DNA from 3 places in the Candidatus Methylopumilus rimovensis genome. Region 3 is predicted to be linked to each of the others. Evidence: predicted binding sites of a transcription regulator. Region 3 holds the regulator's gene; each other region holds the start of a gene.

Region 1 (8,358 bases), 200 kb from region 3:
CGCTGATTTTTGAATAGCCTCCACTGCACGTTTGAGTAATTTATTTGGAATGGCTGCCTCGATTTTGACCTTAGGTAAAAAATCAATGACATATTCAGCACCTCGGTAAAGTTCCGTATGACCTTTTTGACGACCGAAACCTTTGACCTCCGTCACCGTAATGCCCTGAACGCCAATACCGGATAGCGCTTCACGAACTTCATCGAGCTTAAACGGCTTGATGATTGCTGTTATAAACTTCATGTATACCTCCTAGATAGACATCAACGAAGGCGGGTTTTCACCCGCCATGATTTTTAATGAATTAGAATGTACGGCCCAATGTAAACACCGCAGCATCTTTATTAAGATTTTTAGCTTCTATGCTACCGTTAAAACTGGCGCCACCATACCCGCGGCTACCCCAGTAGTTATCGTTATTGTGACCGATGTAGTATAAACCAGCGTTCCAACCGTCCGCATTAAGCACTTTGAAGGCGTAGCTCAAACCCACTTTGTAATCAGTGTAGTCTGGATTAAGAGCGCCTGAAGTAGAAGCGTTTGGACCGCTTGGAAGATTGTTGCCAATTAAAGTACCGGGAATAGCCTCATCAATATAACGTGCATCCAATTGTCCGTTCACATTTAACCGACCGACGTGGCCAATCAAAGTTAAGCCATTTAATGGGGTTGGGATGGCCGCATTTAATTCTAAGTAGGTTGTACCCCGAGTGCTTTTAGTCCAACCTGTACTTTGTTCAGCGCCGTACCAATCGCCTAAAGTCACTGAGCCTTTAGCACTTAACCATTTATAAGAAATACCGGCATTAGCTTCGTAAGTATCCCAACGACCGCCATTTGGTGTCTGCTGAACTTCCACGCCACCAGCTGCTACATTATCAAGTACACCGTTATATTTCTTCCAGCTACCATTAGGGTAGAAGTAGCCAATAACACCTGCCGTATAGCCCAAACCTTCGACAGCCGCTACCGTACCGTTATAACCGGCATAGAGATCCAATTCCACGTTAGCCTTAGGGTAAGTATTAGGTGACACGTTAGAACCAAAGGCACCTAAATAAAAGCCACTACTATGGGTGAGGTCTATGCCAGCTTGAATGGCTTCTTTGCGCCATGTTTGAGACACACCGCGAGCGCGATAATCTGATACAAAACCCATATTGGTCGTCATTGACCAGCTGGATTCCTCTTTTGTCTCAGTCTTGGTGGTCTCTGCAGCGTAAACTACTGGAGTAACCAGTGTTCCCAATACTGCCAGGGAAATGAGTGATTTAACCATGTTTAATTCTCCTTTTAAGGTAAAACTTCCTGAAAATAATGTGACTCTGTATTAATGAATGTTCACATATTACTTAAAGCAATTAGTGTGCCAACCTATTAATTCATTTAAAATCAATGAGTTAAAAATAGGTATACAAACGTTCAGCGTTTCAAATGGACTTAAGATGTGCGTTTAAATCTGATAAACTCTTGACTTATAGGGGAAATGATCATGTTAAATAATGAAAAATTAAAAGAAATATCTAATAAAATCAGAGAGATAGTGAAAGATTCCCCGCTCCCTGATATTGAAAAGAATATCGATGCACTTTTAAAAGGCATGTTCACTAAAATGGAGCTTGTCACCCGCGAAGAATTTGATGTTCAAACAGAAGTGTTAAAACGCACACGTCAAAAATTAGAAGAACTAGAAAAGAAACTATCCGAGATTGAAGCGCGTAAAAAATAATAACTTGTTAGTTTTTTATTGCACTTTAGACTAAAAAAATTGCCCAATGCATGTTTAAAAACTGAATGCCATAGGATTTCATGACTGCTCAAGAAAAAATATTAAGAAAGCTTTTGGCTGAACGTATTTTGTTGTTGGATGGTGCGATGGGCACGATGATTCAACAACATAAACTCACGGAAGAAGATTATCGCGGAGGCAGCGATGGCCGCTTTGCGAAATTTTCTGGGCCAGAAGGTAAGCGTGAACTTTTTCTCAAAGGCAATAACGAGCTATTAAGCCTCACCCAACCCCACATTATTCAAAGTATTCATGAAGCATATTTAGAAGCAGGTTCTGACATTATTGAAACCAATACTTTTGGTGCGACCGAAATTGCACAAGAAGATTATGCGATGTCAGATTTGGCTTATGAAATGAACGTGGCATCTGCTAAATTAGCGCGCCAAGCGGTAGACAAATTTTCAACGAAAGACAAACCTAGATTTGTAGCAGGCGCTATTGGACCTACACCTAAAACTGCTTCGATATCGCCAGACGTAAATGATCCTGCGGCACGGAATATTACATTTGAAGCATTAAAAAATAGCTATTTCAATCAAGTGAAAGCATTGGTTGAAGGTGGTGTTGATATTCTTCTCGTTGAAACAATTTTTGATACCTTAAATTGTAAGGCAGCTCTTTTTGCGATCGAAACCTACTTCGAAGAAAATAAAATCAGTCTTCCAATTATGTTGTCAGGTACCGTCACTGATGCATCGGGTCGTATTTTATCTGGTCAAACAGTCGCTGCGTTTTGGAATTCAGTGCGCCATGCAAAACCGATGACCATTGGCCTTAATTGCGCATTAGGTGCAGCATTGATGAGGCCTTATGCAGAAGAATTATCCAATATTGCAGATACCTATGTTTGTATTTATCCCAATGCCGGTCTACCGAATCCAATGTCAGATACCGGCTTTGATGAGAAGCCGAAAGATACTTCATCGTTAATTAAAGAATTCGCAACAAGTGGTTTTGTGAATATTGCAGGTGGCTGTTGTGGCACCACGCCTGACCATATAAAAGCGATTGCAAATGAAATAAAAAATATCAAACCTCGAGATATTCCAACCGTTGAGACAATGACAAGACTCTCAGGCCTCGAATCTTTTCTAATTAAAGATGATTCATTGTTTGTGAATGTCGGTGAGAGAACTAATGTCACGGGCTCAAAAGTATTTGCGAATCTAATCATTAACGAAAAATATGATGAAGCTTTATCAGTCGCGCGTCAGCAAGTAGAGAATGGTGCGCAAATTATTGATATCAATATGGATGAAGGTATGCTGGATGCGCAAAAAGCGATGAAGCATTTCCTAAATCTAGTAGCATCAGAACCAGATATTGCTCGTATTCCTATCATGATTGATTCATCGAAATGGGATGTGATTGAAGCAGGTCTTCAATGTGTTCAAGGAAAAGCGATTGTAAATTCTATTTCATTGAAAGAAGGTGAGGCTGAATTTATTCGTCAAGCTAAATTATGTCGACGATATGGTGCGGCTGTGATCGTGATGGCTTTTGATGAAAAAGGACAAGCAGATACTTTTCAAAGAAAAACAGAAATTTGTAAGCGCGCTTACGATTTATTAATTTCAAAAATTAATTTTCCACCTGAAGATATTATTTTTGACCCAAATATTTTTGCGATTGCAACAGGTATTGAAGAACACAATAATTACGCAGTAGATTTTATTAATGCTACAAGATGGATTAAAGAGAATTTACCGCATGCAAAAATTTCAGGTGGCGTATCTAATGTGAGTTTTAGTTTTAGAGGCAATGATGCAGCACGCGAAGCAATTCATACGGTCTTTTTATATCATGCGATCAAAGCTGGATTGTCGATGGGGATTGTCAACGCAGGCATGATGGGTGTTTACGATGATCTTGATCCAGAACTTAAAGAGCGCGTTGAAGATGTTGTGCTTAATCGAAGACCTGATGCTACAGAAAGAATGATTGAAATTGCCGGAACACTAAAAGGAAGTAAAAAAGAAGTTCAAACATTAAATTGGCGAGGCACAGATGCCGAACCAGTGCGAGTGAATAAAAGACTTGAATATGCATTAGTTCATGGCATCACAGATTTTATTGTAGAAGATACTGAAGAAGCCCGATTAGAAGCGATGCAAAAAAATGGACGACCGATTCATGTGATTGAAGGCCCTTTGATGGATGGCATGAATGTAGTTGGCGATTTATTTGCGCAAGGCAAAATGTTTTTACCGCAAGTCGTAAAATCAGCGCGTGTCATGAAGCAAGCTGTTGCGCACTTAGTCCCTTTCATTGAAGAAGAAAAAAAATTAGAAGAAAAAAGAACGGGCATCGTTTCAAAACCTAAAGGCAAAATGCTCATCGCCACCGTCAAAGGGGATGTGCATGATATTGGTAAAAATATTGTGTCAGTTGTCTTGCAATGTAATAACTTTGAAGTCATTAATATGGGTGTCATGGTGCCGTGCTCAGAAATTTTAGAGATGGCTAAAAAAGAAAATGTCGACATTATTGGCTTGTCTGGTCTCATAACACCGTCATTAGAAGAAATGACGCATGTCGCAAAAGAGATGCAGCGTGATCCCCACTTCAGAGGGTTAAAAACACCGCTCCTCATTGGCGGCGCAACAACCTCACGTGCCCATACAGCTGTTAAAATTGCACCGCATTATGATGGCCCAGTGATTTATGTTCCTGATGCATCGAGATCGGTAGCTGTCATGCAATCTCTTTTAACCCCTGAACAAAAAGATCAGTACATCAGTGATATTGAAAAAGATTATGCTCGGGCACGTGATCAACATGCCAATAAAAAAGGTATTAAATTATTAACACTTGAAGAAGCAAGACTGAATAAATTAAAACTTCAATTTGATAAAGCATATACACCGAAACCCCCAAAATTTATTGGTAAACGCGTATTTAAAAATATCGATTTAAATTTAATTGCACCCTATATTGATTGGAGCCCATTCTTCCAAACATGGGATTTGGTAGGGTTTTATCCGGCTATACTGAATGATCCTATTGTGGGCCAGAGCGCCTCACAAGTTTTTAATGAAGCGCAAACTATGCTTACAAAACTCATCAATAACCGAGCGCTTGTGGCTAACGGCGTCGTCGCATTTTATCCAGCGAATAGCGTAGGGGATGATATTGAAATTTATGAAGACGAATCACGTGAAAAAACTTTATTTACATACTATGGCTTAAGACAGCAATCTGAAAAACCTAAAGTTGATAATGTGCAAAAACCTAATCAGTGTTTATCTGATTTTATTGCGCCTAAATCATCAAATATTAAAGATTATATTGGTATGTTTGCCGTGACGAGTGGATTAGGCATGGAAAAATATGAAGAAGCATTTAAAAATAAAAATGATGACTACAGTAGCATCATGTTTAAAGCTTTAGCTGATCGTTTAGCTGAAGCATTTGCTGAATATATGCATGAGCGCGTCAGAAAAGATTTATGGGGTTATGTAGCAAATGAAAATCTAAATAAAGAGTCACTTATTAAAGAAGATTATCAAGGCATTCGACCGGCACCGGGATACCCTGCATGCCCTGATCATACCGTTAAAAAAGATATTTTTACTTTATTAAAGCTAGATGAAATCGATATGCATCTTACCGATTCATTCGCGATGACCCCCGCTGCCTCAGTATCCGGTTTTTATTTTGCACACCCAGAAGCAGATTATTTCAGTGTTGATAAAATTGGAGATGATCAATTAAAAGATATGGCTAAGCGTCGAGATGTCTCAATCGAATTTTTAAAAAAATGGTTAGCACCTAATTTATAAAATTTATAAACATGCATATTCATATCCTAGGCATTTGCGGAACATTTATGGGAGGTTTGGCTTCCCTTGCCAAGGCATCCGGTTATAAAGTCACCGGTTGTGATACTAACGTCTATCCGCCAATGAGTGCTCAGCTAGAAAGCATTGGTATTGAACTCATCGAAGGATTTGATAAAAAACAAACTGAATTAAAGCCTGACCTTTATGTGATTGGTAATGTAGTATCTCGCGGCAATCCTTTGATGGAAGAGATTATGAATCAAGGGCTGCCCTATATTTCAGGACCCCAATGGCTTTATGAAGCAATTTTAAAAGATAAATGGGTACTCGCGGTTGCTGGTACGCATGGCAAAACAACTACAACATCGATGCTTGCTTGGATTTTAGAATTTACTGGCTACGCGCCTGGTTTTCTGATTGGTGGCGTACCACTTAATTTTAATGCCTCAGCGCGTCTGCCACAAAAAAATAAATCGAATGAAGCTTCACCTTTTTTTGTGATCGAAGCAGATGAATATGACACAGCTTTTTTTGATAAGCGATCTAAGTTTGTTCATTACCACCCCAAGACGGCTATATTAAATAATCTTGAATATGATCATGCAGACATATTCCCAGACCTTCATGCGATTGAAACTCAATTTCATCATATGGTTCGCATGATACCTGGCATTGGACGTATCATTATTAACGATGAAGAGGAAAGCTTGAAAAGAGTAATTGAAAGAGGCTGCTGGTCGGAAAAATTTTATATTGGGAGTCAGCAAGGTTTGTCGATTGGTAAAGTGAATCAAGACCAATCATTTGAAGTTTTAAATCAGAATAAATTGGTGGGTACTTTATCTTGGGATCTCCTAGGTCATCATAACCGTATGAATGCATTGGCTGCGATTGCAGCATCTCATCACGTAGGCGTGACGCTAGAAAATGCATTAGAAGCGTTACAAACATTCAAAAATGTAAAACGTAGAATGGAATGTATTGGCGAAAAAAACGGCATCACGATTTATGATGATTTCGCGCATCATCCAGCAGCCATATCCACAACCCTTGGAGGCCTGCGAGCAAAAGTTGGCAAAGCAAGAATCATTGCAGTTTTAGAGCCAAGATCTAATACGATGAAATTAGGTACCATGAAGAGTGCGCTTCCCGAGAGCCTAAAAGATGCAGATCAAGTATTTTGCTATGGTGAAAAATTAACATGGAATGCCGAGGAAGCATTAGCACCAATCAAAAACAAATCATTTATAGGCCTCGATATGAAAAATTTTGTTGAAGCTATTTTAAAAGAGGCAAAATCAGGCGATCATATTCTTGTGATGAGTAATGGAAGCTTTAATGGTATTCATCAAACTCTACTTAATGGAATAGTTTAGGTCATGCCGAGAGATGAGATTTTATACAAGAATAATATTCTTAAGCTTTCTATTCTTCTATCTTTTGCTCTACATTTTTTGGCTATACAGCTCATACACTTTAAGCCCTTAAAACCTTTTCAAAATAAGTTTTCAGCGATTGAAGTGGTTTTAACAAACTCTAAAGACAATAAGCAAGAGGATGCAGAAGTTTTAGCACAAAGTAACTCTAATAAAGGGGGCAATATAGAAAAAGATGTCCATAAAAAGTCACCGCTACCTATCATCACTGAAAATAAGAATACATTTCAACTGAACAATCGTAATGATCAGAATGTAGCTGGAAAAGCCTCAAGTTCTTCACAAGAAAAAACTGTAAAAAAAGAAGCGCCAATTTTAAATGAGCCAAAAGCAGTTCAACAACCAAAAGAATCAAGCGTCATTAATAAATCGATTAGCAAAGAAGATATTTTAGCGAGTGCTAGTGAAATAAGTGCATCAGATGCTGCCTTATCTAATCAACCTTCTAATTTTGAAAAACAGCCTAGACGAAAATATATTGGTGCACGCACCAAAGAATATAAATATGCGCTTTATGCAGAAGCATGGAGACAAAAAGTGGAAACTTTAGGTAATATGAATTACCCTGAGGAAGCGCGTGAAAAGAAATTTTCAGGTCAATTGAGAATGACCGTATCACTTAAGCCTGATGGACGAATCGATAATATTGAAATTAATCAGAGCTCAGGATTTAAAATACTAGATGAAGCTGCTAAAAAAATTGTGGAATTAGGTGCACCTTACGCACCCTTCCCTGAAGACATTAGAAAAGAAGTAGATATACTAAGTATTACAAGAACCTGGACTTTTACTAAAGACGAGCATTTGTCATCCCAATAAATGAATTATTACAAACATCATATTTTCTTTTGTTTAAATCAGCGCGATGATGGCGAGGCGTGCTGCACGGATAAAGGAAGCGAAGCGATGTTTATGTATATGAAATCAAAAATTAAATCACTTAATTTGAATGGTGAATCTAAAGCAAGAATCAATCGCGCTGGGTGCTTTGATCGTTGCGGTGAAGGGCCCTTGTTAGTCATTTATCCGGAAGCCACTTGGTATAACTTTATAGATGAACAAGATATCGATGAAATTATCGAAAGCCACATTCAACGTGGAAAAATTGTTACGCGTTTATTAGCTTAAAGATTGATTAAGCAGCGTAATCAGCTCTTTTTTTTCTTGTGCTGATAGAGTCTGACGTAAACCTTGCCTTACTTTTTCTCCCCAATGTGAGTTTGGAAAATGTGCATCTTCCTTAAAGCGAGGAATGATATGCCAGTGAATATGTGGTGTTTTATTGCCCAAGCTTGCCAAGTTAATTTTATCAGGGTTAAAAATTCTTCTTAAAATCGCTTCAACTTTA
Region 2 (8,358 bases), 260 kb from region 3:
AAGTCGAATGTGTCATAAAAGCCAATACGACAATGGGTATGGAACCAAAAAGCATCTGCCATGCTGTGAGAGAAATCAAATCAAGATGGGGCGAACGTGCTTGAAGTTTTTTAGCTAAAATCACGGCCAATGCCCATGAAATACCAGACACAATAGCTAATACCATACTGAAAATATCGCTCCCTAAATGAAGCGGATCCAAAATAAATAAAATACCCATCAGCGAAAACAAGGCTGCGGGCCATTGCCATCCCTTTAATTTTTCGCCTAAAAGGGGCCAAGCTAAAAGCATGGTCCAAAAAGGCATGGTATAGGTAAGCACCGCTGTTTTACCCGCACCCCCTTCAACGAGAGCCCATACTAAAAGCCCTGTAAAGCCTGCAGTTTGAAGAAGACCTAAAACAATTAAACTTGGAATTTCTTGAATTTTGAAAGGTTTTTTCAAAGTGAGCATCACTATGAATAAACAGAGCGCTCCTAGGATAGTGCGAAGGGCCGCAAAATCATAAGGACCAGAAAAATGAAGGGCATTTTTCATCACCACCCAGTTGTAACCCCAAATAAGGCACAAAAGTATGAGGGCTAAAAAAGCCATCAAGTTTTTATTTTTTTTATAAGGCATTTTTACACTTGTTCAATAGGATGACATTATTATAAAGTGTATATTTGACTTTACTCTTTTAATATAGGTGACTTATGAAAACAGCTGCTCAAATGATTGCAGACAAAAAACATAAAGAAGTAATTAGTATTGCCCCTAATCGTCCTGTGATTGATGCACTTATCATCTTAGCGGAATATAAAATTGGCGCGTTAGTGGTCATGGATAAAGATAAAATGGTAGGAATTTTTTCAGAGCGTGATTATGCTCGTGAAGTAGTTTTGAAAGGAAAGTCTTCCAAAGTCACGACCATTGAAGAGGTGATGACAAAAAATGTGCTTGTGGGCAATGGTAAAGATACTTTTGAAAAAGCAATGACCGTGATGACCGAAAATCATATTCGTCACTTACCCATTATGGATGGCCATAATGTCATTGGTATGCTCTCTTTGGGTGATGTCGCTAAAGAAATGATTGCCTATCAAAGAAACCTAATCAAGGAGCTTGAAGGTTACGTTAAGCAATAATTAATTTATATAAATTGGGTTCGTTTTAGAATTTGGTTATTTTGTAAAATTTGTTCTCTATTCGTCTAAATAACATAATCAGGCATAGCTAGATTAAAAAAATAAATTCATTTTTCTATTTTTAATTCTTTAACTTTTCGGGTTAAGGTATTTCTTCCCAAACCTAAAATTTCAGCAGCTTCAATACGTCTACCTTTTGTGAAGTTAAGCGCTTCTTCAATAAGAATTTTTTCGAAAGTTTGATTTAATTGAGTCAAAATATCTTTCTGATTTTTATTTAAGGCCATTTGCACTTCTTGCTTTAATGTATCTTTCCAGTCGGAAGAGATTTCTTTGTGCATATCATTATTTTTGAGTTCAGGTGGCAAATCAGCAATGTCAATATTTTGTCCAGGTGCCATGACAGTCAACCAATGGCAGACGTTCTCAAGTTGGCGAACGTTACCGCTCCAATGAAGATGAGATAGATAATTTAAAGTCTCTTCAGATAAAATTTTTGTTTCTACACCTAATTGCTGTGCGCTTTGTTGTAAAAAGTGACGAGCTAAATCTGGAATGTCTTCTGCGCGCTCACGTAATGCTGGCAAATGTAAACGAATCACATTAAGTCGATGAAATAAATCTTCGCGAAAGAGGCCTGCTTTAACGCGCTCTTCCATGTCTTGATGGGTAGCTGCAATCACACGTACATTGACCTTGATCGGGCTATGCCCACCTACACGATAAAATTGACCATCACTTAAAACACGCAAAAGCCTTGTCTGAAGGTCGGCTGGCATATCACCAATTTCATCTAAAAACAATGTGCCACCATCAGCTTGTTCAAAACGACCTTTACGCAAAGCCTGAGCCCCAGTAAAAGCTCCGCGCTCATGACCAAATAATTCTGACTCTAATAAATCTTTTGGAATCGCTGCTGTATTAATCGCAATAAAAGGTTTATCAGCACGAGGTGAATGTTTATGAAGAGCACTAGCAACAAGTTCTTTGCCGCTGCCTGACTCGCCGTTAATCAGCACAGTCGCATGAGAGCGACTAAGACGCCCGATCGCACGAAAAACTTCTTGCATGGAGGGGGCATGTCCAATCATCTCAGTCGTATTTTCAAGAGAAACTTCTTGGGTGCTTTGTTTTAGAGATTCATCAATTGCACGATGAATAATTTCAATCGCTTGATCCACATCAAAAGGCTTAGCTAAGTATTCAAAAGCACCACCTTGAAAAGCTGCGACTGCGCTTTCTAAATCAGAATAAGCCGTCATAATGATGACAGGAATATGCGCATATTTTTCTTTAATCACTTGAAGAAGTTCCAAACCTGAACCTTGTGACATTCGAATGTCACTCACAATCACTTGTGGCTCTTCATCTTTAATCGCCTGCAGTGCATCTTTAATTGAGCTAAAAGTTTTAAAATTTAAATCGGTACGTGCAAGCGCTTTTTCAAATACCCAGCGAATAGATTTATCATCATCAATAATCCAAATAGCTTTCATAGTGAAGATCCTTGTGATTCTTGGTTGTTATGAACAGGAATTTCTTTTGTATCTAGATCTTTGATCGGCAATAAAATCGTGAAGATCGTTTGTCCGGGTTCGCTCTTACATTCAATCATCCCTTGATGTTGACTCACATAAGTTTGCGCTAATGATAAGCCGAGACCAGACCCACCTTCACGACCGGAGACGAGCGGATAGAATATTTTGTCGCGAATACCTGGCGGTATGCCTGGCCCATTATCGATAATGTCGAGTTTAATACCGACGCGATAGCGTTTCTTAGCAAGCATGATTTGCCGTTCAGCACGCGTTTTAAAAATAATGAGACCATGTTGTTGTTTTTCATGCATCGCTTGGACTGCATTACGCGCAATATTAAGTACTGCTTGGATTAATTTTTCGCGATCGCCAATAATGTCAGGCAGGCTCGTATCGTAATCACGTTGAATTTTTATTTCATCAGGCGATTCAGCTAACAATAAACTTCGAACGCGCTCTAATACTTCATGGATATTTGTAGGCTCATATTTAGGTTTTTGATGAGGCACGAGTAGTCGATCCATCAATGACTGCAAGCGATCGGCTTCTTTAATAATCACTTGTGTGTATTCTTTAAGTGAAGGATCAGGTAACTCATGCTCTAGAAGCTGAGCGGCTCCTCGTAACCCACCTAATGGATTTCTAATTTCGTGCGCTAAATTTCGAATCAATTCAGAGTTGGCTTGTTGCTGAATCAACATACGCTCTTCTTTTGCGATTCTTAATTGCTGATCCATCTGTTGGAATTCAAGAATATAACGAATCGAATCGCTTTGAATTGGGGTGATGGTACATGTCACAGAAAATGATTGATGCTTTAATGTGGTAATCAAAAATTCATGTTCACGATAAGGGGTGTCATTATTTAAAGCTTGGCTGATGGCTAGTTTTAAAATATCGGCATATGGAAATACCTCATCAAGCGACATCTTATAAATATGTTTAGCGCTTAAACCAAATAAAATTTCAGCGGATGGATTCATGTACAAAATATGGCCCTCGACATCACATAGCAATACCGCACTCGCTAAGTGTTCAATCCCCTTTAATTCAGGGGTTAGTGATGGGATGGTATTTTTTTTCATGAATAGTCTGTTCTCATTAATATACTAAGCAAAACTTGAGCCAACTTTAAGAGATCGCTTTTTGGCCTATTTCAAGGGCTCTATCAAGGTATTGTAAGGAATATTAAGCAGTAATGCACTAAAATAGTGCATTTTTGGAAAACCTTAAAATAAAGGCATAAAAAAAGACGGCTATTTAAGCCGTCTTTTTTATTAGGCGCACGAATTAGCAGCTGTAATACATACCAAATTCGATTGGATGAGGTGTCATACGCATCTTAGTCACTTCTTCCATCTTAAGATCGATATAACTATTGATCCAGTCATCCGTAAATACACCACCGCGCGTTAAGAATTCGCGATCTTTATCTAAATACTCAAGCGCTTGTTCAAGCGATGAACATACGGTTGGCACTTGTGCGTCTTCTTCAGGCGTTAAATGGTACAAATCTTTTGTCGCTGGCTCACCTGGGTGAATTTTATTTTGAACACCATCTAAGCCTGCCATCATCAATGCACTGAAGGCTAGATAAGGATTTGCTATAGGATCTGGGAAACGCGCTTCGATACGACGCGCTTTGTCCCCCTCCACGAATGGAATACGAATCGATGCTGAACGGTTTTTAGCCGAGTAAGCTAATTTTACTGGGGCTTCAAAGCCTGGTACTAAACGTTTATAAGAGTTAGTCCCTGGGTTCGTAATCGCATTGAGTGCACGCGCATGTTTGATGACACCACCAATGTAGAACAATGCAAACTCACTTAAGCCTGCGTAACCTGAACCTGCAAATAAATTTTTACCGTCTTTCCAAATCGATTGGTGCACATGCATACCTGAACCGTTGTCACCGACCATCGGTTTTGGCATAAATGTCGCTGTCTTGCCGTAATTATGGGCTGTATTTAACACCACATATTTAAGAAGTTGTGTCCAATCGGCACGTTGTGTGAGGGTGCTAAATTTAGTACCAATCTCACATTGACCTGCCGTTGCCACTTCATGGTGATGCACTTCAACAGGCACACCCATGGCTTCGAGTGTAATTGACATCGCTGAACGCACATCCTGAAGAGAATCGACTGGAGGTACTGGGAAGTAACCACCTTTCACACCTGGGCGGTGACCAGTATTGCCACCTTCATGTTGTGTGGAAGAATCCCATGCACCTTCTTCTGAATTGATGGTGACATGACAGCCTCTCATCTCTTGAGACCAAGTAATAGAATCAAAAATAAAGAACTCAGGTTCTGGTCCAAAGTAAGCAGTATCGCCTAAGCCAGTTGATTTTAAATAAGCTTCTGCGCGACGCGCTAAGCTTCGTGGACAACGCTCATAACCTTTACCATCTGTAGGATCTACAACATCACATGTGAGGATAAGGGTTGGCTCTTCCATAAAAGGATCGATGTTTGCTGTGTCTGGATCTGGCATGAGTAACATGTCAGACGCTTGAATACCTTTCCAACCTGCAATCGATGAGCCATCGAATGCATGACCTTGTTTAAATTTACTTTCATCAAAAGCTGAAACAGGCACACTGACGTGCTGTTCTTTGCCTCGTGTATCCGTGAATCTAAAGTCCACGAATTTAACGTTGTTATCTTTAACCTTTTTCATTACATCAGCGATTGCCATTTCATTCTCCTAAAAGCGTCATTTTTGATTCAATCTAAAGCGTGTTAATACATTTCAACATATTAATATTAAGCATAAATTGTGCCAATCGAATAATGTGCTAAGACTTTGTTATTATGTGCGTTTTAAAAGGTTTTCTTAAAAAAATGCACCATAAAAATGCATTATTCATATTTACGCACTTAAATAGTGCGTAAGTGTCGTGGATGGCAGTTTTTTAAAAAACACTTATACTCAAAACCTTAATCCAATCGATGTGATAACCGCACCATGACTGAAGTTAAAAAACATTTTGCTGTAATTGGTAACCCCATTCATCACAGTCTATCCCCTCAAATTCATACTATGTTTGCAAAAGATGCAGGGCTTCTAATGGATTACAAAGCAGTGCTATCACCACTCAATGAGTTTCAACAAACATCACAAACACTCATTTCAGAAAAACTAAGTGGTGCTAATGTCACATTGCCATTTAAAAAGGAGGCTTATCAATTAGCGAATCAACATTCTCAACACGCTAAAATCGCTGAAGCAGTAAACACACTCGAATTTAAAGATAAAGAAATCATTGGACACAATACTGATGGCATCGGATTAGTTCGAGATCTCGAACAAAATCTTCAAATAGATTTAAAACATAAAAAAGTTTTACTCATTGGTGCGGGTGGTGCGGCCGAAGGTGTGTTGTATTCCATATTAGAAAAAAAACCATTAGAACTCACACTCACCAATCGCACGATTGAAAAATCAAACACGATTAAAAATAAAATGAATGCGTACGCGAAACATTTAAATGTCGATTTAAACGTCATCGAAATCAAAAAACTTCAACATCAATATTTTGATGTGATCATCAATGCCACTTCTGCAAGTTTAAATGAAGCTGATCTTGGTTTAGACAACAAAATCTTTCATGAGAAATGTTTAGCTTATGACATGATGTATGGCAAAGAAACACTATTTATCAAGCAAGCAAAATCTCAACACGCTCAAACATCAGATGGTCTGGGGATGCTTGTAGAGCAAGCGGCTGAAGCGTTTTATATTTGGCACCACATCAAACCCCAAACAAAACCTATCATTGATTTTTTTAGAAATAAATAATTGCCTCAAAGATTCAAAAATCTATTCTGGCATCATCGTTCATTAAAAGGAAAAATTACATCCGTTTTATTCCTTTTATTTTTTTTCTATCAGCTTTGGGTATTAATACATATTCTTTTGTGGACGTTCGTCAATCCGAGTGAAAGCGCATTTATGGAAACAAGACTAGAACATCTTCAAGAAAAAGATGAGAAAGCAACCCTTAGACATCAATGGGTCAATTACAACCAAATCTCTATTTATATTAAACAAGCTGTGATTGCAGCCGAAGATGCTAAATTTATTGATCACGAAGGTTTTGATTGGGAGGGTATTGAAAAAGCCTATGAAAAAAATAAGCGACGCAAAAAAATTGTCGCAGGGGGATCTACCATTAGCCAGCAACTCGCTAAAAATTTATTTTTATCGAATCAAAGAACACCGTGGCGAAAGATAGAAGAAACCATCATTACCTTGATGCTGGAAACGATTTTAAGTAAAAAAAGAATTTTAGAAATTTATTTGAACGTGATTGAGTGGGGAAATAATGTCTATGGCATTGAAGCGGCATCCCAACGTTATTTTTCAGCGCATGCAAAAGAGCTCAATAGTTTTCAGTCGGCCAAATTAGCTTCTATGATTCCTAACCCTAAATATTATGAACAACACCAAGATACTTCAAGACTCATTGAGCGAAGCGGCATTATCTTGTCTCGCATGAATGCAGCCCAAGTACCATAAGTTTATGGCCTTCACTTATTTCAAGTAAGGTTTTAAATATTTACCTGTATAGCTCTTTTTGTTATTCGCAACTTCTTCAGGGGTGCCTTCTGCAATAATTTCCCCGCCCCCGTCACCACCTTCAGGCCCTAAATCAATAATCCAATCTGCTGTTTTAATGACATCTAAATTATGTTCGATAATCACAATCGTATTACCTGCATCGCGAAGCTTATGAATCACATCAAGCAATAATTGAATATCAGCAAAATGAAGTCCAGTCGTGGGTTCATCCAAGATATAAAGTGTTCGCCCTGTATCTCTCTTTGAAAGTTCTAACGCTAATTTGACGCGCTGTGCTTCGCCCCCTGAAAGGGTCGTCGCATTCTGTCCTAAGGTGATGTAGCCTAAGCCTACCTCGATTAAGGTCCGTAATTTTTTTTCAACCGCAGGAATCGCATTAAAAAATTCATGTGCTTGTTCAACGGTCATCGATAAAACATCATGAATATTTTTTCCCTTGAATTGAATTTCTAAAGTTTCACGGTTGTAGCGTTTTCCTTGACAAATATCACAAGGGACATACACATCAGGTAAGAAGTGCATTTCAACTTTAATCACACCATCGCCTTCACATGCCTCACATCGACCACCCTTGACGTTAAATGAAAAACGGCCAGGGCCATAACCCCGATTACGACTTTCATTGAGTTGCGCAAAAAGTTCTCGTGTGGGCGTAAAAAGTCCTGTGTAAGTCGCAGGATTGGATCTCGGTGTTCGACCAATGGGGCTTTGATCCACATCCACCACCTTATCGAAAAAATCTAAGCCTTTAATCGAGGTATGTTCTGCAGGTTCGGTATGGCTCCCATATAAATGATGTGCGACTGCGCGATAAAGTGTGTCATTGATGAGCGATGATTTACCACTGCCTGAGACACCGGTAATACATGTGAGAAGCCCAATCGGTAATTTTAAATGCACATGCTTTAAATTGTTTCCCGTGGCACCTTTTAACTCCAACCATTTCAAAGCGCGTGGCAAAACTCTTTTATTTTTATATTTTATTTCTCTACGACCACTAATATATTGCCCTGTGAGAGATTGCGCATGTTTTGCAATCATCTTAGGTGTGCCTTCAGCGACGATATAGCCACCATGTTCACCAGCCCCTGGACCAATATCAACT
Region 3 (8,358 bases):
TGCAAAGGAAAATAAGAGTGTAACCATCAAAACATTCATAATGAATAATTCACGTGACCGCTGATTAGCTACCACAGCAAACCAAGAATTCATTAAAGGTCTACCAAATTTAAAAAGAATGGAAAATAAAAAGATTGCTTTTAAAAGTGACATTAAAAATATAGTGCCAATATCATTGGTTGAGGCTCCAAGCACTGGGATCAATATTAATATTGGAATAACTGCTATATCTTGAAAGAGCAAAATACCAATAGCCAATCGACCATGTCTTGAATTTAAATCAACACGCTCCATTAGTATTTTTGAAACAATGGCTGTTGACGACATAGTAAATGCGCTTCCAATTACGAATGCTGAGGTTAAATGAAGCCCTAACCACCAAGCAACACTTATAGAAGCAAATAAAGTAATAAGAACCTGTGCACCGCCTAAACCGAAAAGGATATGCCTCATGGAATAAAGTTTAGGCAAGCTAAACTCAAGTCCAATACTGAACATCAAAAACACAATACCAAATTCTGCAAAATGCCTACCAGATTCGGAGTCAGGTAATACGCCAATTAAATGAGGTCCTAAAATTAAACCTACAACAAAGTAAGCAATCATTGCGGGTAATTTTAAATATCGAAATAGTCCAACTAGTAAAACTGAGCTTACTAGCAAAATAAGAACTAAGGGCAGAGAGTCAAACATTCATTTATCCAAGATTAATCAACAATTTTTAGGTTTAAAGTACATATAAACCCTTTTACACGAGTATCTATTACCCTCTACAATATCAATATGACCAAGACATCATCAAAAAATACGCTCGAACGCGCCCGTCAAGTCCTTGAAATTGAAGCACAAGAAATATCATCCTTAGCAAATAGGCTTGATGATCATTTCGTCCATGCTGTTCAGCTCATTTTACATTGCGATGGTAGAGTTGTGGTAAGTGGGATGGGGAAATCAGGGCATATTGGAAGAAAATTAGCATCTACTTTCGCAAGCACAGGCACTCCTAGCTTTTTTATGCATCCTGCTGAAGCCAGTCATGGTGATCTAGGTATGATTACATCTAATGATGTAGTCATTTTTCTATCAAATTCTGGTAAAAGTGATGAACTCATATCTATTCTTCCCGTCATTAAAAGAATTGGCGCAAAAATTATTTCAATTACAGGCAATAGCAATTCCGAACTGGCAAGAGAATCTGAAATTCACTTAAGTGCTCAGGTATCTCAAGAGGCATGCCCTTTGGGGCTTTCTCCCACAGCTAGCTCTACAGCATCACTTGCTCTAGGAGACGCGCTAGCTATTTGCGTTCTTGATCAAAGAGCATTTACAGCTGAAGATTTTGCTCGATCACATCCGGGTGGCAGTCTAGGCAAAAGACAAGTCGTTCGAGTGCGAGACATTATGAGAAAAACTGATCAAGTACCGTCTATCCATGAGCACGCTTTACTTTCTGATGCAGTCCTTGAAATATCCCTCAAAGGATTAGGCTTTACAGCAATCGTAGATAAAGAGTCTAAACCTATTGGTATGTTTACTGATGGAGATTTAAGACGACAGCTTTCTAAAAAAATAGATTATGAAAAACAGTCCATCAAAGAAATTATGAATAAAAATCCAAAAACAATATTTGATGATCAAATTATTATTGATGCGATTAATCTTATGGAGACTAGCAAAATTAATGGGATCCTAGTAGTAAATAGAGAATTCAAATTGGTAGGTGCTTTTAATATGCATGATCTTTTTAAAGCGAAAGTGATTTAATGGACTCTAATCTCAAGGCTCGCGCGCAAAAAATTAAACTTGTTATTTTTGATGTTGATGGCGTAATGACAGATGGCTCACTCTTTATTGGAGACGATGGCCAAGAATATAAAATGTTCAACACGCAAGATGGCTTGGGTATGCGATTACTTAAAAAAAGTGGAATTAAACTCGCAATTATTACTGGTCGTAATTCCAATAGCGTTCTTATTCGTGCCGAAAATCTAGAAGTCGATTACTTTTATCAAGGTATTTCAGATAAAAAAGAAGCATTTACTGATCTCATCAAAAAAACAGGATTAAAAGTAGAAGAGTGTGCATTTATGGGGGATGATATTGTAGATTTACCCCCTATGTTGCAATCGGGTCTGGCTATTACAGTCCCAGCAGGTCATGATGAAGTTAAAAAAATTGCGCATTTTATTACAGAAAAAATTGCTGGCTATGGTGCCGTTCGAGAAGCTTGTGATTTTATTATGAAAGCACAAGGCACTTATAACTCAATCATTGCACCTTACTTTAAATGATCAATCGCTTCTCTGTTTTATTCCCTACTTTATTCGCTGCAATCTTGGCTTTTATTTCATACTGGGTTCAAGTTTCTGTTGAAAATGAAAGCGAAAAAAGAGGAAATAAATTAAGTAATAGTCCTGATTATTTTTTAACTAACTTTAAAACAACACAAACTGAGCCAGATGGCTCTGTTCATTTTATTTTGTCAGCAAATGAAATGGTACATTTTGCTAAAGATGATACTACACGTTTAAAAAAACCACTTTTTATTAGATACAAAAATAATCTACCTAGCTCACAAATTGAAGGCGGTCTTGGTCTTGTCTCGACTGATGGTGAAGAAGTGCGGATGATTGATAATGTAAAAGTAGCTCGTCTCGAAACAGAAACAAAACCAAAAATGGAACTTTTTACAGACCAACTAACTGTATTGCCTCATAAAGACCAAGCATTTACAAAAAGCCCTGTTCGTATTATTCAAGACCCTAAAACTGTCGTCAATGCGATCGGCATGAAATATGACAAAAAGAATGGAATAATAACCTTGTTAGAGAAAGTTCGCGTGCATTATGAAAAGCCAGCAAAGAAAACTAATTTAACTGCTCATCCTATTATTCAAAATAAGAAGCTAAAAAAATAATGTCCCCAATATTTTTTAAACCATCGCTATTAAAATTTATATTTACTTGTTTATGCTTTTTAAGTATGACTTCGCCTAATGTCTTTGCAGAAAAAGCGGATCGAGATAAGCCTATCGAACTTGAGTCTGACACAATGACATCAAACGATTCAAAAAATACAAGTGTATATACTGGTAATGTGATTTTGACACAAGGCACACTTCTCATTAAAGCTGACGAACTGACTGTTCGAGAGGATAATCAAGGCTTTCAACATAGTACAAGTGTCGGCAACCCAACGACCTTCAAACAAAAACGAGAAGGTAAGAATGACTATATTGAAGGAAGTGCGCAGAGAATTGAATATGACGGCCGTATGGATAAAGTTCATTTATATAGCAAGGCATGGGTAAAACAAGGTCAGGATGTCATTTACGGTGATTACATCATGTATGACGCAAATGCTGAATTTGCAAAAGCAATGTCCGGCAATACTAAAAATAAAGCGGGAGAAACTGTCCCTGGCGCTAGAACGCGTGCAATTATTCAACCAAAGAAAAAGCCACAGGAATAACGATCTAATATGAGCGAATTAGTCATTGAAAATCTTAAAAAATCCTTTAAAAAAAGAACTGTTGTTCAAGACGTATCTTTAACTATTAAGAGTGGTGAAATTGTCGGATTACTAGGCCCTAATGGCGCTGGAAAGACTACAAGTTTTTATATGATTGTAGGGCTTATTCCAGCTGATCGAGGACGCATTTCATTAGATGATGTCAATATATCTAAAATGCCAATTCATAGCCGGGCGAAATTGGGTTTATCTTATCTACCCCAAGAGTCTTCAATCTTTAGAAAAATGACTGTGTCTGAAAATATTTTGGCTATTTTAGAACTACAAGAATTAACTCGTGAAAAAATGAATAAGAGACTTGAAGAGCTTCTTCAAGAATTAGGCATTACTCACATTAGAAATAATACTGCAATCAGTCTTTCTGGTGGCGAAAGACGTCGCGTTGAAATTGCTAGATGCCTAGCTTCTAATCCAGCCTTTATTTTACTAGATGAACCTTTTGCAGGAATTGACCCTATTGCGGTAATTGATATTCAGAAAATTATCAAATATCTTGCTGAACAAAAAATTGGCATCCTTATTACAGATCATAACGTTCGCGAAACATTAGGTATTTGTGATCGTGCGTATATTGTGAATCAAGGCAAAATACTTGCATCAGGCCTGCCTAAAGCGCTTGCTAATGATCAAAATGTTAGAGATGTTTATTTAGGTAAAGACTTTTATTTATAAGTACTTAAATAAGTGCTATTTAAGCGATGAAACAAAATCTTCAATTTAAAGCATCCCAGCATTTATCGCTTACCCCGCAACTTCAGCAATCTATAAAACTTTTACAAATGTCTTCGGTTGAACTTAACCAAGAACTTGAAATTTTAATTCAACAAAATCCTTTGATTGAAATATTTGAAGAAGAGGATGAGGAAGAAAACAAAAATACCCCGACAATTTCTCAAGAAGAAACTTCATTTGAAATTTTGAATCATCAAGAACATCAAGAAGCTATTTATGATCATGAAATTAATTGGGGTGACGAGTATACAAAAGATAATTACGCTGAATCACCTGACTATCAAGAACCTGCATCACAAACATTAAAACAATACCTTGAAGATATTTTTCATTTAATTCCGATTAGTGAAAAAGATCAGGCTATTATTTCTCTTTTGATAGATTCAATTAATGAAGATGGTTATCTAGAGGAGTCTCTTGATTATTTTTTAGCAAGCATTCCAAAAGAATATGAGGTAAGTATTGAAGAAATAGAATCTTTACTAAAGCTTCTTCAAAAACAAGCTCCTCCTGGTATTGGCGCAAGAGACCTCATAGAATGCCTGACTCTTCAACTTGAGAGTAAAGAAGAAACTCCGATTCATTTACTCTCTATTAAAGTAATTAAGAACCATCTAAATCTTTTAGCTGCGCGTGACTTTGTGAGACTTAAAAAAATACTAGGGTGTGAAGATGAAGCATTAAGAGATGTTCAAAAAGTAATTAAAAGCCTTAATCCAAAACCTGGAAATATATTTTCCACTATTGAAAGTCATCATTTCATTCAACATGAAGTTAATGTCAAAAAAGTGAAGGCTAAATGGCAAGTTTCATTAAATGAGCAAGCGATTCCCAAACTTCGCTTAAATCATATTTATCGAGACTTAATAAAGAACTCACAAAATGACGTTGCACATCATTTATCTAGTCAGATACAAGAAGCTAAATGGATTGTGAAAAATATACAACAACGCTTTATCACAATCCTTAAAGTCTCCGAGGCAATTATGAGACATCAAAAAGACTTTTTAGATCATGGCGAATCTATGATGAAACCTCTTGTTTTAAGGGAGATTGCTGAAGAAGTGGGCCTTCATGAATCCACAATATCTCGCGTCACATCAAATAAATATATTAATACGCCACGTGGTATTTATGAACTCAAATTTTTCTTCGGCAGCTCGATTGATAGTGCGTCAGGGAATGAGCTTGCATCTACCGCAATAAGGGCTAAAATTAAAGAAGTCATTAAACAAGGAGATCCGAAAAAACCACTTTCAGATAATGAAATTGTCTTATTATTGAAGAGGCAAAATATTAATATCGCTCGTCGAACCGTAGCAAAATATAGAGAAATACTAAATATTGCTCCAACCAATCTTAGAAAAATTTTATAAACCCAACCTTAAGGAAACGTCATGAATATTCATTTGACTGGCCATCACTTAGAAATTACTCCGTCATTAAAGGAATATATTCAAACTAAATTAGCTAAAATTTTTCACCATTTTGATCATGTCATTGATGCAAAAGTAACTCTCACCGTTAATAAATTGGAGCATATTGCGGAAGCTACAATTCACCTCCCTAAGAGTGATATCCACGCTGAGTGCAGAGGTGAAAGTATGTATAGTGCCATTGATTTACTCTCAGACAAGCTAGATCGTCAAGTCATTAAATACAAAGAAGTTCATAAAGACCATCACAGAGTTCAGGGCGGTTTAAAACATCAACCAATCGAATAATGTATCTATCAAAGTTCTTTAATTTAATTGCATTAAAATCCAAAGACCCTGAAGTTACAAACCATACACACGGTGTATTTGTTGAAATAAAAGGTAAAGGTATTTTAATTATTGGGAAGTCAGGTATTGGCAAAAGTGAGGTGGTACTTGATTTGATCAGTAGAGGTCACAAACTTATTGCTGATGATAGTGTGTCTTTTTATAAAAACGATAAAAATAAAATTATAGGAAAAGCTCCGTCACTTTTAAAAAATCTAATGGAAGTTCGTGGCCTAGGAATTCTCGATATTAAAAAATTGTTTGGTCGTAAAAGTGTGGCTTTAGAACAAAAACTTTTTTTAGTTATTGAATTAAAAAAATTCCGAAAAAAACTTGATTGTTCAAGACTAGAAATGACTGTAAATACTTTTAGACTTATTGATATTAATATCCCTAAAATTGAAATCCCTATGACTCAAACAAGACATATAAGCCTCTTGATTGAAACGGCAGTTAAAAATTACATATTACTCAAGAATGGGCCTAGCACAATAAGTCATTTGTCTCAGAAACTTAACCTTCAATTAAGTTTGGATCATTAATTATGGAAGTCATTATTATTTCAGGACTATCGGGCTCAGGTAAAAGTATTGCCTTAAATGCTCTCGAAGACAATGACTTTTACTGTATCGATAACTTACCTGTCACACTTTTGTCAAATATTTCACAACATCTAAATCATGAGCATCAAGACAAGGTTGCAATTAGTGTTGATATTAGAAGTATTGATATTGAAAAATTACCCTTCGTTATAAAAGAAATTGAATCGTTATCAATTAAAACGAAGTTGATTTACCTAGAATCATCCACCGAGTCTATCGTAAGACGATTTGGTGAAACGAGACGCAGACATCCCCTTGCAAACGAAAAGCTATCTCTTTCTGAAACTATAGAAAAAGAAAGGTCTATGCTTGCACCTTTAGCTGAGATTGGTTATAAAATTGATACTAGCAGCATGTCAGTAAATGCATTAAAGAAAGCATTGAACGAATTGATTGAGTTAAAGGAAGATCATCTTGCCTTGCAATTTAGTTCGTTCGGATACAAATTTGGCATCCCACTTGATGCAGATTTTATTTTTGATGTGCGCTGTCTTCCGAACCCACACTATGAGTCTAATTTAAAAAATTTAACTGGCTTAGATAAGTCTGTTGCAGAATTTTTTCAAGGCTATAATGAAGTCAATAAAATGTATCAAGATATCAATCACTTTGTAAATGAGTGGCTAGGCTCTTTTAAAAAAGATCAAAGACATTCACTTCATATAGCTATTGGATGCACTGGGGGCAAGCATCGCTCAGTTTATATTGCAAATAAATTATTCACTAATTTCTATAACCCAAAATCTCAGGTAATTATTCGCCACAGAGATATTAACCATTAAGACACTTATGATTGGCATCCTTCTTATTACACACGGCGAACTTGGAAAATCTCTAATTGAATGTGCTATACATGTTCTAGGCGACAGGCCAAAGCTTCTAGATTCTCTTACGATTGAAAATGATTGTGCACACGAAAATATGTATAAGGAAATTTCAGAAAAAATTAATGTATTAGATCAGGGTGATGGCGTTTTGATTCTTACAGATATTTTTGGAGCAACGCCTTGTAATATTATTACTAAAATAATTAAATCTGGCAAAGTCAATGCGATTGCGGGTGTTAATTTGTCTATGCTCATTCGAAGCATTAGCTACCGACATGAGTCCTTTGATGTTCTAATTGCTAAAGCAATTCAAGGCGCTCAGGATGGCATTATTCATATTCAATCTAATCAAACATGCTAATAACTTCTACTAAAATTATTAACAAACTAGGTTTACATGCCAGAGCTTCCGCAAAGTTAACTCAGGTTGCTAATCAATTTAAATCTGATATATGGATTGAAAAAAATAATAAAAAAGTAAATGCAAAAAGCATTATGGGTGTAATGATGCTAGCGGCTAGTCAAGGTTCAGATATTACAATCACAACCGAAGGCTCTGACGAACAAGATGCATTGAATTCTATTATTGCTCTTATCAATGATTATTTTGGAGAAGGGGAGTAGTCCTATATGACTCCTTTTAGCCTTCACGGCATTGGTGTTTCGAATGGCATTGCAATAGGCAAGGCACATTTGATATCCAATGCACTACTTGAAGTTGTTCAATACGATATTGATTTAAAAAATATTCCTCATGAAATTAAAAGATTTGAGGACGCTGTTAATACCGTAAGAATTGAACTCAATAAAATAAAATCGCAACTTCCTTCAGATGCACCAGGTGAATTAGGATCATTTATTGATACTCACATAATGATACTTAATGATAAATCATTATCTGTG

Evidence for each region. Region 3 encodes sigma-54, which starts transcription at its own class of promoters, with help from an activator protein. Its sites were predicted from a motif close to TGGCACNNTTCCTGCT; they were not measured.
Region 1: FIT61_RS00560 (TorF family putative porin) is a predicted target of sigma-54. The motif match lies at 1,357-1,372, and genes of this name have one in related genera.
Region 2: glnA (type I glutamate--ammonia ligase) is a predicted target of sigma-54. The motif match lies at 5,438-5,453, and genes of this name have one in related genera.

Annotation. Positions count from the first base shown of each region.
Region 1 covers NZ_CP040986.1:105,044-113,401, forward strand. The annotation lists gene FIT61_RS00555 (P-II family nitrogen regulator) at 1-243, opposite strand, end outside; gene FIT61_RS00560 (TorF family putative porin) at 305-1,279, opposite strand; gene FIT61_RS00565 (accessory factor UbiK family protein) at 1,493-1,729, shown strand; gene metH (methionine synthase) at 1,810-5,574, shown strand; gene mpl (UDP-N-acetylmuramate:L-alanyl-gamma-D-glutamyl-meso-diaminopimelate ligase) at 5,586-6,950, shown strand; gene FIT61_RS00580 (energy transducer TonB) at 6,954-7,829, shown strand; gene FIT61_RS00585 ((2Fe-2S) ferredoxin domain-containing protein) at 7,830-8,138, shown strand; gene FIT61_RS00590 (HIT family protein) at 8,130-8,358, opposite strand, start outside.
Region 2 covers NZ_CP040986.1:164,875-173,232, reverse strand. The annotation lists gene FIT61_RS00890 (DMT family transporter) at 1-622, opposite strand, end outside; gene FIT61_RS00885 (CBS domain-containing protein) at 697-1,128, shown strand; gene ntrC (nitrogen regulation protein NR(I)) at 1,236-2,624, opposite strand; gene glnL (nitrogen regulation protein NR(II)) at 2,621-3,751, opposite strand; gene glnA (type I glutamate--ammonia ligase) at 3,957-5,366, opposite strand; gene aroE (shikimate dehydrogenase) at 5,637-6,470, shown strand; gene mtgA (monofunctional biosynthetic peptidoglycan transglycosylase) at 6,471-7,190, shown strand; gene uvrA (excinuclease ABC subunit UvrA) at 7,206-8,358, opposite strand, start outside.
Region 3 covers NZ_CP040986.1:1,184,796-1,193,153, forward strand. The annotation lists gene FIT61_RS06200 (cation:proton antiporter) at 1-693, opposite strand, end outside; gene FIT61_RS06205 (KpsF/GutQ family sugar-phosphate isomerase) at 784-1,764, shown strand; gene FIT61_RS06210 (KdsC family phosphatase) at 1,764-2,291, shown strand; gene lptC (LPS export ABC transporter periplasmic protein LptC) at 2,288-2,917, shown strand; gene lptA (lipopolysaccharide transport periplasmic protein LptA) at 2,983-3,471, shown strand; gene lptB (LPS export ABC transporter ATP-binding protein) at 3,481-4,203, shown strand; gene rpoN (RNA polymerase factor sigma-54) at 4,230-5,639, shown strand; gene hpf (ribosome hibernation-promoting factor, HPF/YfiA family) at 5,661-5,987, shown strand; gene FIT61_RS06240 (hypothetical protein) at 5,987-6,568, shown strand; gene rapZ (RNase adapter RapZ) at 6,571-7,410, shown strand; gene FIT61_RS06250 (PTS sugar transporter subunit IIA) at 7,418-7,816, shown strand; gene FIT61_RS06255 (HPr family phosphocarrier protein) at 7,810-8,079, shown strand; gene ptsP (phosphoenolpyruvate--protein phosphotransferase) at 8,086-8,358, shown strand, end outside.